2 regions of the Mesorhizobium sp. M0854 genome follow, and region 2 is predicted to be linked to the other one. Evidence: predicted binding sites of a transcription regulator. Region 2 holds the regulator's gene; the other holds the start of a gene.
The links. Region 2 encodes HrcA, which represses chaperone genes, less so after heat shock. Its sites were predicted from a motif close to GTTAGCACTCNCNNNNNGNGAGTGCTAAC; they were not measured.

Region 1 (4,253 bases), on a different contig from region 2:
GGACGACGGCGCTGACGGCAAGGTCGATGCCGCGCTTGAGGTCCATCGGGTTCATGCCGGCGGCAACGAATTTGGCGCCCTCGCGCAGGATGGAAGCGGCAAGCACCGTGGCGGTGGTGGTGCCGTCGCCGGCGAGGTCGTTGGTTTTCGAGGCCACTTCGCGCACCATCTGTGCGCCCATGTTTTCGAACTTGTCGGAAAGCTCGATTTCCTTTGCCACGGCCACCCCGTCCTTGGTGACGCGCGGCGCGCCGTAGGCCTTGTCGATGATGACGTTGCGGCCTTTGGGGCCGAGCGTCACCTTGACGGCGTTGTTGAGGATTTCGACGCCGCGCAGCATGCGGTCACGCGCGTCGGTGGAGAATTTGATTTCCTTGGCAGACATGATCTTTTCCAGTTCGGTTGTCGTGGCAAGGCGCTTGCAGCGCCTGAATCAAAGCTCGGAGCGTCCTTTGCGCGCGCGGGAGGGCGCGCGGCCTTCCAATCAGGCGGCCTTCTTGGCAGCCACGGTCTTGTCGATGATGCCCGTCTCGCTTTTTTCGATGATGCCCATGATGTCGGCCTCCTTCATGATCAGAAGGTCCTCGCCGTCTATCTTGACCTCGGTGCCGGACCATTTGCCGAACAGAATGAGGTCGCCGGCCTTGACTGCGAGCGGGATCAGCGCGCCGCTTTCGTCCCGCGCGCCCGGCCCGACAGCGATCACTTCGCCTTCCTGCGGTTTTTCTTTGGCATTGTCGGGGATGATGATGCCGCCCTTGGATTTGGTATCGCTTTCGGCGCGCCGTATGACGACGCGATCGTGGAGTGGCCGGAATTTCATGGGGACTCTTTCTGGGGCCGGCTTAGGCGGCCGCCCCCTCTCTATAGGCGCCTTGGCACTCGATTGATAGGAGTGCCAAAAAAATATTCATACGGCATATAAAATATTGAACGTATTATCTTGCCAGGTCATCCCCTGGTGTTCGGGTCTTGCCGAATATTAATGAAATTGAATTTCTGTCTTTGAACACCTATTTTACGATGAAGTTCACATTCATGACTTTCGCTTCAAGGGAGATTTTACCGATGGCCGAAGGCAATCAGAACATCATGGAAAAAGCTCAGGCTCGCTTCATGGAAAACCAGAAGAAGACGGCGGAGCGGAACAAAGCAACTGCCGAATATCTCTCGGAAGCCAAGGCGAGGAGCATCAAAACGGCAAGGCTGAGGGAATTGCGACTGGCCAAGGAAGAGGCGGACCGCGCGGCGGAAGCTCTGAATCCGGTCGCACCAAAGAAGAAGCGGGCGTCACGGGCAGTCAAGAAGGCCGTATCTGCATCGACACAGCCCAAATCATGAGCCTGACATTTCCCACTCCAGCTGCAGCCCGGAAGCAAACGCATCCGCTTCGTCGTCCGTGCCGTCGCGGGTTGCAGGAGCAGGGCTTATTGCCGAGATCATGAAGGTTCATAATCCGCATGAGACGCGCTGATTCGCGCTTTGGCGGGATGCCTTCATGCAACGCAGCTACGCAGCCGGGAGGTCGACGCGACGGGCGAAGGGAAAGACGATGACCGCGCCGGCCGTCGAATTGCAGAGGGCCATATTCGAGGCAGTGAACGGCGATCCCCACCTGTCGGCGGCACTGGGCGATGCAAGATTGCTCGACCGTGCGCCGGAAAATGTTGCGTTCCCCCACATGACCTTCGGCCGCACCAGCGTCTACGATTGGGCAACGGGAATGGAGAACGACGCAGAACAGTTGCTGACGTTGCATGTCTGGTCGAAATCAGAGGCCAGCAAGGAAACCAACGACATCATGGATCTGGTTAGCACCCGCCTGCGCGATACGGCACTCTCGCTCGGCGAACATCGCCGCGCCTACCTCAAGCTCGAATTCGCCGAAGCCCGCTACGACGAGGACCTTTCGGCCCATCACGGGCTGCTGCGCTTCCGTGCCGTGATCAAGGACGAGGGCTGACCACCGGGCATTTTTTACAAATCCGGCAATTTTGTTCTTGCTTTGTGCCGGCAGCTATGCTACTAATTCGCCCATGGTGCTGATGGCGCCAGCGACCCGCCGCAGAGGCGGTTTTTTATTTCCGGGTCGGTTCGCCTGAATCTGCCTTCGGTTGCCGGATCGATTGTCGAAGTCGGGGCAAACCTGAAGCGATTGCCTTTCACTGCCAAACGATGCCCGGTTGTCGGCGAAGGATCGGAGGGCTAGGTTAAACTTGGCAATTTCGCGGGATGGGGCGGCGAAATGGCAATCCGGTAATCTCGCGCTTCAGGGGTGTGGCGGGCATGCATTCGAGCGTTCACCGTTCATATGACGTTCAGCACCGGCGCGTTAGAACGCTGACCATGAAAACCCTTCGCTCCCACTTCCGGACCGCGGCACTGGCGCTGTCAGCCGCCGGTCTGCTTGCGTCGCAGGCGATGGCGATCCCCGTTGTCGTGCCCGAGCAGCCCCAACCGGTCGTCCTCGCCGCCTCCGACTGCTATGCGATCGGCCAGCAGGTGGCCGAGCAGAATGGCGGCACCTTGGCCAAGGCCTCGCAGTCGACACGCGGCGGCCAGCCGGTCTGCGTCATCGTCGTGCTGGTTCCGGGCAAGGAAGGGCAGCGTCCGCGTCGCTCGGAGATCGTCGTTCCGCTGAACTGAACCATGCCGTTTCCCAGTCTGCCGGAATCGGCCTATATCTGAACAGCTTCAACAGGCCTTCCGCATGCGCGTACTCGTCGTCGAAGATGACAAGGATCTCAACCGGCAGATCGGCGACGCGCTGGTCGATGCCGGCTATGTCGTCGACCGCGCTTTCGACGGCGAGGAAGGGCACTTTCTCGGCGACACCGAGCCCTACGATGCCGTGGTGCTCGACATCGGCCTGCCGCAGATGGACGGCATCAGCGTGGTCGAACGCTGGCGGCGCGGCGGCCGCAAGATGCCGGTGCTGATCCTGACGGCACGCGACCGCTGGAGCGACAAGGTTGCCGGCATCGACGCCGGCGCCGACGACTACGTCACCAAACCCTTCCACATCGAGGAAATCCTGGCCAGGGTGCGCGCCTTGATCCGGCGTGCTGCCGGGCACGCTTCGTCCGAACTGACCTGCGGGCCGCTCCGCCTCGACACCAAGGCCTCCAAGGCCGACGTCGACGGCGTGCCGCTGAAGCTGACCTCGCACGAATTCCGCTTGCTTGCCTATTTGATGCACCACATGGGCGAGGTGGTGTCCCGGACCGAGCTGGTCGAGCATCTCTACGACCAGGATTTCGACCGCGATTCCAACACGATCGAGGTCTTTGTCGGACGGCTTCGCAAGAAGATGGGCATCGACATGATCGAAACTGTTCGCGGCATGGGCTACCGCATGCGTAAGCCGGAGGCGTAACGCGGAACCGCTGCCTACAAAACCCGCCGTCTCGAACACGCCGTCGCTGCGGTCATGGCCGCGTTCGGTGGCGTTTCGCGTCATCGCCTTTTCCACCGTCTGGGCGATCCTCACTCTGGTCGTCATCTTCACCTTGATCACCACGCTCTATCGCCAGGCCAGCGAGCGCGGTTTCGACAGCCTGCTTTCGGCGCATCTGTTCAACCTGATCGGCTCGGTCGGCGTTTCTGAAAGCGGCCAATTGACCGGCGCCCCCGACCTTGGTGATTTGAGGTTCTCGGAACCGAATTCCGGCTGGTACTGGTCGGTCGAGCCTGCCTCGGAAGGCGTGCACGGCGATCTCCATTCGTCGTCGATGACCAAGGCGATCCCGTCGCCAAGCGTTGCCGAGGTGCCCTTCAATGCCAGCTTCCAGCGCAGCTATTCAGCGGACGGCATCGAAGGCGAGCAGTTGGAGGTGTTCGAGAGCGAGTTCGTGCTCGATGCGAAAAACCGCGCCGCGCGCTTCCGCGTCATGGGCAACCAGACCGAGCTCGAGCAGGAAATCGCCACCTTCCAGCGGCGCCTTTTGACCTATCTGTCGCTGTTCGGCGTCGGCATGATCGCCATCAATGCGATTGCCATCCTGCTCGGCCTGCAGCCGCTGCGCCGGGTCAGGAATGCGCTTGCCATGGTGCGCGAAGGAACCGCGCAGCGCCTAGACGGCCGTTTCCCGGCCGAGATAGAGCCGCTCGCCAACGAGACCAATGCGCTGATCGAGAACAACAGGCGTATCGTCGAGCGGTCGCGCACGCAGGTCGGCAACCTCGCGCACTCGCTGAAGACGCCGCTTGCCGTGCTGCTCAACGAGGGACGGGCGCTGGGTGGCGCCAAGGGC
Region 2 (8,260 bases):
GAGCGCCGCCTCGACGACAAAGCCGCCGGTATTGGCACGCGTATAGAGCTTGTACATAAAGTCCTCCACCTGCCGGGCAGCGACGATTGATACGGAAGTGACCCGCCGCTCAAGCGAACGACGCCCGCCACAGGTGGTTTTTCAGCGGTCCACGCCGACGCGTGATACTGAGTATTTGATGTCGGAGGGGCATCGCGAAGGATCGCTACTGATCGGTCAAAAACGCTCGTGTCTAAGCGCCCAATCCCTCGAACAGGATCGTCGAGAGATAGCGCTCGGCGAAGGAGGGGATGACGACGACGAGGTTCTTGCCCTTGTTCTCGGGCCGCGAGCCGACGACGATCGCCGCTTGCAGGGCGGCCCCCGACGAGATGCCGACCGGCACACCTTCGAGCCGAGCGACGAGCCGTGCATTGGCAACCGAATCCTCGTTCGAGACCTTGACGATCTCGTCATAGATCGTCGTGTCGAGGATTTTTGGCGCGAAGCCGGCGCCAATGCCCTGGATCTTGTGCGGGCCTGGCTGGCCGCCCGACAGCACCGGCGAGGCTTCCGGTTCGACGGCGACGACATGCACCGAGGGCTTACGCTTCTTCAGCACCTGGCCGACGCCGGTGATGGTGCCGCCGGTCCCGATGCCGGCAACGAAGATATCGACTTCGCCATGGGTGTCGTTCCAGATTTCCTCGGCCGTGGTGCGGCGATGGATTTCCGGATTGGCCGGGTTTTCGAATTGCTGCGGAATGACAGCGTCGGGCAGCGTTGCCGCCAGCTCGTCCGCCTTGGCGATGGCGCCCTTCATGCCTTTCGGGCCTTCGGTCAGCACCAGTTCGGCACCGAGCAGAGCCAGCATCTTGCGGCGTTCGACGGACATGGTTTCCGGCATGGTCAGGATCAGCTTGTAGCCCTTGGCAGCGGCGGCAAAGGCGAGTGCGATGCCGGTATTGCCCGAGGTCGGCTCGATGAGGGTGGTCTTGCCGGGCGTAATCCTGCCCGAAGCCTCCAATGCCTCGATCATCGACACGCCGATGCGGTCCTTGACCGAGGCGATCGGGTTGAAGAATTCGAGCTTGGCCAGCAGATTGGCGACGACACCCTTCTCCCTGGCGAATTTATCAAGCCGCACCAGCGGCGTGTCGCCGATCGTCTCGGTGATCGAATTGTAGATGCGGCCGCGGCCGGGCACGTGTGTGGGGGTGGCGGGCTTGTTCATTGATTTCCTCCCAGAGGTAAAGCGGCAAGAGTCGCGCGGGCATAGGATAGAGCCATCCACCGCGCAAGATAGGCTGTCGATCGAAAAATATCCGAGTGAAGTTCGTGCTGAGTACCCCCGCCTTTGCAAGGCGTGGCAATCCTTGGGCGGATTGGCGAAAGAGATCTATTGACGGGCGGCAATTGCCGCCGCCGCGCCGACCATAAAGCCGGCGGCGGTGCGGTTGAGTGCCCTCAGCGCCCGCGGCGACTTCAGGAACCAGCGCGCCTTGGCCGCCAGCGCCAGATAGGGCACCAGCACGACGAGCAGGACGACGATGGTGAGCGCGACGAGGATACCGTAATCGGCCAGCGTGATCGTCTTCAGATCGACGATGGTCGGGGTGATGGCAAGATAGAAGATCATCGTCTTCGGATTGCCGAGCGTGACGGCAAGGCCGGCTACAAAGCTGGATGCCAAGCCGCCCTTGCCTTTCTTCGCCTCCACCGTTTCGGGCGTGATGCCGCTCGTCCAGAAACGCCAGCCAAGAAAGGCGAGGTAGGCGACGCCCAGCCATTTGATGGCCAGGAAGACCATGCCGAAAGTCTGTGCGACGAAAGCCAGGCCGAGCACCACGGCAGTGAGATAGGTCAGGTCGCCGAGCATCAGCCCGAACGACATGGCCAGCGACGAGTGGAAGCCGGAACCCAGAGCACGCGCAACAAGCGCGGTGACGCCTGGGCCGGGGATGGCCGCGGCGATGCCGAGGGCAGCACTATAGGCGAGGAACCCGGTGAGTGTCATGATTGGCGCTTGTCGCACAATGTTGAAGTTGGGTGAATTCCCTCGGGCCGGATTCGATTGCGCCAGCGCAGCAGGCGACACCGCCGTTCAGGAGCGGCCGTCTTCGTAGGTAACGCGCCAGATGGTGCCGTTACCGTCCTCTGTGACGATCAGGGAGCCATCCTTGGCCATCGCGACACCGACCGGGCGGCCCCAGACGGCGTCGTTCGAGATGACGAAGCCGGTCATGAAGTCCTCATATTCGCCTGTCGGCTTGCCATCCCTGAATTTGAGCCTCACCACCTTGTAACCGGTCCTGGCGCCACGGTTCCACGAACCATGCATGGCGACGAAGGCGTCACCCTGATAATCCGCCGGGAAGTTCTTGCCGTCGTAGAAGGCTATATTCATCGGCGCCGAATGCGCCTGCATCAATACATCGGGGACAGTGGCCTTGCCGGCGAGGTCTGGCCGCTCGCCCTGATGGCGCGGATCCTCGTTATTGCCGATGTAGTACCAAGGCCAACCATAGAATCCGCCGTCCTTGACCGCCGTTGCAAATTCGAACGGCACATTGTCGCCGAGTTCGTCGCGCTCATTGACGACGCACCACAATGCGCCGGTGGCGGGCTGCACGGTCATGCCCGTACAGTTGCGCAGGCCAGTGGCGACAGTTCGGGGATTTTTCCCATCCGGGTCAAAGGCGAGCACATCGGCACGGCCGTCCTCGGAGCCCCAGGCCGCCCCGAGCGGCTTTGATTTGGCCCAGGCGTCGAGGCCGCTATCCGGCTCCTTGCCTATATCCTCGGCTACATTCGAGGCGGAGCCAACCGACAAATAAAGCGTTTTGCCGTCCTGCGAGAAGGCGATGTCGCGGGTCGTGTGACCACCCGACGGGATTTGGGCGACAATGGTTTCTGGTTTACCGGATGTCTTCAGGTCGCCATCGCGATAGGGGAAGCGGACGATGCTGTCGCTGTTCGCGACATAAACCCATTGCGGTTTGTCTCCTGGCGGATAGAAGGCGATGCCGTAGGGATAATTGAGCCCCTTGGCGAAGATCGCTTTCTCGATGGGCCTGGCGCTGCCCTCGGCGAGACGATAGACGCGTATTTGGTCGGCATGGCTGTTGGCAACAAACAGGTCGCCATTCGGAGCGACGCGCACGACACGTGGATTGACGATGCCGGATGCGATCATTTCAGCCGAAAAGCCCGACGGCAATTCTGGCTTGGCGCTTTCGGGCCGTTCCGCCACGCCGGCGCCGTTCGAAGCGGATTGGGCGGGGTCGGCTGCCGGCATGTCTCGCGGCCCAATCAGGCGTCGGACGCCAGGCCTGTCGGCGTGCCAATCGCCAAACGCGGCTTCGCCGTTGAGCACATTCTGGTCCGCCTGCTGGGCGGCTGCCGGTGTCGCAACAAGGAGGGCAGCGGCCAAGGCCGCAAAGCCGCCAGGTCGGATCATCAACGTCCTCCGGGATTCGCCTCGAACAGAGGCAAACGGCATCAGGCATTGATCGTTCCAAGCGGCCGCCCAGCACACGAGGATTTGAAGCCGAACCCGTTCAGTTGCCAGAGGCGTAAAAGTCGTCGTCGAGGCGCTTTTCCAGCGCGACCAGATCGGCCGGCAGCGGTAAACCCATCGCCCGCATCTCTTGCAGCTTCTCGCGCAACTGCTCTTGTACCTCGTGCTGATCCTCTGGCTGGTTGATCATTTCTTCGAGCAGCAGACTGATCTGGGCCTTGAACGATTCCAGCGCCATTCTTTTCTCCTCCTTGCGGCAGGCCCGCGGCGGCTCCTAGCTCAGCATGCGCGAAATCAGCTGCGCCGTATAGTCGACCATCGGTACTATGCGCGCATAATTCAGCCGCGTCGGCCCGATGACGCCGAGCGCACCGACGACACGCGCGTCCTTGTCGCGATAGGGTGCCACCACCAGCGAGGAGCCAGACAGCGAAAACAGCTTGTTTTCCGAACCGATGAATATGCGCACGCCTGGGCCTGCCTCGGCGAGGTCGAGAAGCTGGATCAGCCCATCCTGCGTCTCCAGATCCTCAAACAGATGCCGCAGCAATTCTATGTCGGCCTGGGCAGTGACGTTTTCCAGGAGATTGGCGCGACCGCGCACGATAAGCCGCCCAGGCACGCCGCTTTCAGCGCCTGCCCAGACCGCCAGGCCCTTCTCGACCAGATCCTGCGACAGCGTGTCGAGGGCCGCCCTGGTCTCTTCCTTGATGCGGGCGATCTCGACCCGCGCCTCGGCCAGGGTGCGACCGCGGATATGGGCGTTGAGGAAGTTAGAGGCTTCGTGCAATTGCGAGATGGTGATGCCGGCGGGCAGATCGATGACGCGATTTTCGACGTCGCCGTTCTGCGAGACCAGCACGGCCAGCGCCTTGGTCGGCTCGAGCTGGATGAATTCGATGTGCTTAAGCGCCGCCTCATTCTTGGCGGCGAGCACGAGGCCGGCGCCGCGCGACATGCCGGACAGCATCTGGCTGGCCTCGGTCAGCATATGCTCCAGAGTTGCGCCCGAGCCGGAGGCGCGCACCTGGGCCTCGATGGTGCGGCGCTCCTCGTCGGAGAGGTCACCAAGTTCCATGAAAGCATCGACGAAGAAGCGCAGGCCTGCCTGGGTCGGCAGCCGGCCAGCCGAAATGTGCGGCGCATAGATCAGGCCGAGATGCTCAAGGTCGCTCATCACGTTGCGGATGGTGGCCGGCGACAGCGACGACGGCAGGATGCGCGACAGGCTGCGCGAACCGACCGGCTCGCCATCCCTCAAATAGGAATCGACGATGCGCCGGAAGATGTCGCGCGAACGCATGTCGAGCGATTGAAGCGCGGGCGATTGCAGCGCGTGCGACGGGAGCACGTGCGACTGCAAACCGGGATCGACTGCCTTTGTCATTTCGAGCCAAAACCTCCGCCCCGAAGATATAGACTTCCGCGGTGTCGGCGCAACCGGTCCATTTTCCTTTGCGCGTCACGCCCCGTGCGGCTACAAGCCGGCCAAGATTCCCCGGCCAAGATTCCGAAGAAAGAAAGAAGCCTGAATGCGCCCTTCCAAACGCCAATTCGACGAAATGCGCCCCATCTCCTTCGAGCGCGGCGTCTCCAAGCATGCGGAAGGCTCGTGCCTGGTGAAGTTCGGCGACACGCATGTGCTGTGTACGGCCAGCCTGGAGGAAAAGGTGCCGGGCTGGATGCGCAACTCCGGCAAGGGCTGGGTGACGGCGGAATACGGCATGCTGCCGCGTTCGACCGGCGAGCGCATGCGCCGCGAGGCTTCGTCCGGCAAACAAGGCGGCCGCACGCTGGAAATCCAGCGGCTGATCGGCCGCTCCCTGCGCGCCGTGGTCAATCTGCAGGCGCTCGGCGAGCAGCAGATCACCGTCGACTGCGACGTGATCCAGGCCGACGGCGGCACGCGCACCGCTTCGATCACCGGCGGCTGGGTGGCGCTCTACGACTGCCTGCGCTGGATGGAAGCCCGCCAGATGGCGAGCCTGAGCAAGGTGCTGAAGGATCACGTTGCGGCAATCTCCTGCGGAATCCATGATGGCCAGCCGGTCATCGACCTCGACTACATCGAGGATTCCTCGGCCGGCACCGACGCCAATTTCGTCATGACCGGCAAGGGCGGCATCGTCGAGATCCAAGGCACGGCCGAGGGCGAGCCGTTCTCGGAAGAGCAGTTCGCGGCGCTGATGGGGCTCGCCAAGAAAGGCATTCAGCGCCTGGTCAGCTTGCAGCAAATGGCGGTGGCTTAGCTGCGGTCCAATATTGATGAGATTGGCGATCCTGTGACTCCTTCCGCAATCCTGGAATCAGCACTCTACGTGACCGACCTTGCTGCCGCGGAACGGTTCTATTCGGGCGTGCTCGGGCTCGATCTGCTCGGTAAGGTCGATGGCAGGCATCTCTTCTTCCGCTGCGGCGACGGCGTGCTGCTTATCTTCAATGCCGAGGCCACCAAAGTGCCGCCGCGGGCCGACGCCAAGCTGCCCGTGCCGCCGCATGGCGCGGTCGGCCAGGGCCATCTTTGCTTCGCCGCAAGCGCGGATGAAATCCCACGCTGGAAAGCGCATCTTGAGGCGAAGAAAATCGCCATCGAAAGCGAGTTCGAGTGGCCGCAAGGCGGCCGCTCGATCTATATTCGCGATCCCTCCGGCAATTCGATCGAATTCGCCGAGCCACGAATTTGGGGCATCTGATGCATTCGCCAACTATTCATTCGCTTGATGGGCATAAGATCATCGTCGCAAGCCACAACGCCGGCAAATTGCGAGAATTCGCCGATCTGATGGCGCCATTCGGCATTGAAGCGAAGTCCGCAAAGGAATACGGCCTGCCGGAACCGGACGAGACCGGCACCACTTTCGAGGAGAACGCCCTCATAAAAGCCTTGGCCGCCGCCAAGGCCACTGGATTGCCGGCGCTGTCGGACGATTCCGGCCTGTGTGTCGATGCGCTCGACGGCGCACCGGGCGTCTACACCGCCAACTGGGCTGAGACGCCGGACGGCTCCCGCGACTTCGGCATGGCCATGCAGCGCACGGAAGTGGCCTTGCAAGAAGTTGGCGCGATCACGCCTGCCCAGCGCAAGGGCCGCTTTGTCGCGGTCATCTGCCTGGCCTTCCCCGATGGCCAGGCGGAATATTTTCGCGGTGAGGTCGAGGGCACGCTGGTATGGCCGCCGCGCGGCGAGCTCGGCTTCGGCTACGATCCGGTGTTCTTGCCCGATGGGTTCGAGAAGACCTTCGGCGAGATGAGCGCGAAGGACAAGCATGGCTGGAAGCCCGGCCAGCCAACCGCATTGTCGCACCGTGCCCGCGCCTTCCAGAAATTCGCGCAAGCCCGATTGGCCGCCGTATGACCATGCTGCTCGACCGCAGGCCTGGTTTCGGCGTCTACGTCCACTGGCCGTTCTGCGCGGCCAAATGCCCGTATTGCGACTTCAACAGCCATGTCCGCCACCAGCCGGTCGACCAGGAGCGTTTTGCCCGCGCCTTCGAGACCGAGCTGGCGACGATGCGCGGCCGCACCGGGCCGCGCGAGGTGACCAGTATCTTTCTTGGCGGCGGCACGCCATCGCTGATGAAACCGCAGACCGTGGCGGCGGTGCTGGATGCAGTGGCGAAGAACTGGACGGTGTCTGATGGCATCGAGGTGACACTGGAGGCCAATCCCTCCTCCGTCGAGGCCGAGCGCTTTCGCGGCTATCGCGCGGCCGGCGTCAACCGGGTGTCGCTTGGCGTGCAGGCGCTGCACGACAAGGATCTGCGCTTCCTCGGCCGTTTGCACAATGTCAATGAGGCCCTGCATGCGATCGGCCTGGCGCGCGAGATATTCCCACGGCTGTCGTTCGACCTGATCTACGCGCGGCCCGGTCAGACGCCGGAAGCGTGGCAGGCGGAGCTCGAGCAGGCGATCGGCCACGCCGCAGACCATCTGTCGCTCTATCAGCTGACCATCGAGGAAGGCACGCCGTTCCATGCGCTGCATGCGGCAAGGAAGTTCATCATTCCAGACAATGAGCTTGCCGCCGATCTCTATGCGTTGACACAGGAGATCACCGCCGCGCGCGGACTGCCGGCCTACGAGATTTCCAATCATGCCAGGCCCGGCGCCGAAAGCCGGCACAATCTCACCTACTGGCGTTATGGCGAATATGTCGGCGTCGGTCCCGGCGCGCATGGCCGGTTCGTCGAAAATGGCCGGCGCGTGGTGACGATCGCCGAGAAAATGCCGGAGACCTGGGCCAATCTGGTCGAGGCCAAGGGCCATGGCGTTACCGGCGGCGAGATCCTGACGCGGTCGGAAGAGGCCGACGAGTTCCTGCTGATGGGGCTGAGGCTGGCGGAAGGCATCGACCTTTCCCGCTACGAGGCATTTTCAGGGCGCGGCCTGTCGACGGCACGGCTGTCGGTGCTGCAGGACGAAGGCCTGGTGACGCCGATCGGCAATGCCCGCCTGCGTGCCACGCCGGCCGGCATGATCGTGCTCGATGCGGTCGTGGCGGATTTGGCCAGATAGCGCGTTGAAGAACGTTCTCTTCATCTGCAGCCAGAATCGCTTGCGCAGCCCGACGGCGGAGCAGGTGTTTTCCAAGCGGCGGGACATCGAGGTCGCTTCGGCCGGCACTAATCACGATGCCGACATTCCGTTGACGCATGAACTCGTCGCCTGGGCCGACATCATCTTCGTGATGGAAAAAATGCACCGCGCCAAACTGCAGCAGAAATTCAAGACAAGCCTGAAAAAGGCTCGAGTAATCTGCCT

Region 1: NKH99_RS06105 (co-chaperone GroES) is a predicted target of HrcA. The motif match lies at 875-903, and genes of this name have one in related genera.

What each region holds. Positions count from the first base shown of each region.
Region 1 covers NZ_JAMYOL010000003.1:86,877-91,129, forward strand. The annotation lists gene groL (chaperonin GroEL) at 1-385, opposite strand, end outside; gene NKH99_RS06105 (co-chaperone GroES) at 485-823, opposite strand; gene NKH99_RS06110 (hypothetical protein) at 1,069-1,341, shown strand; gene NKH99_RS06115 (DUF3168 domain-containing protein) at 1,553-1,963, shown strand; gene NKH99_RS06120 (hypothetical protein) at 2,347-2,646, shown strand; gene NKH99_RS06125 (response regulator transcription factor) at 2,711-3,376, shown strand; gene NKH99_RS06130 (ATP-binding protein) at 3,387-4,253, shown strand, end outside.
Region 2 covers NZ_JAMYOL010000004.1:54,512-62,771, forward strand. The annotation lists gene NKH99_RS08720 (glutathione S-transferase family protein) at 1-57, opposite strand, end outside; gene cysK (cysteine synthase A) at 233-1,213, opposite strand; gene NKH99_RS08730 (LysE family translocator) at 1,379-1,996, opposite strand; gene NKH99_RS08735 (PQQ-dependent sugar dehydrogenase) at 2,084-3,439, opposite strand; gene NKH99_RS08740 (hypothetical protein) at 3,540-3,737, opposite strand; gene hrcA (heat-inducible transcriptional repressor HrcA) at 3,774-4,886, opposite strand; gene rph (ribonuclease PH) at 5,032-5,748, shown strand; gene NKH99_RS08755 (VOC family protein) at 5,782-6,192, shown strand; gene rdgB (RdgB/HAM1 family non-canonical purine NTP pyrophosphatase) at 6,207-6,854, shown strand; gene hemW (radical SAM family heme chaperone HemW) at 6,851-8,014, shown strand; gene NKH99_RS08770 (low molecular weight protein tyrosine phosphatase family protein) at 8,019-8,260, shown strand, end outside.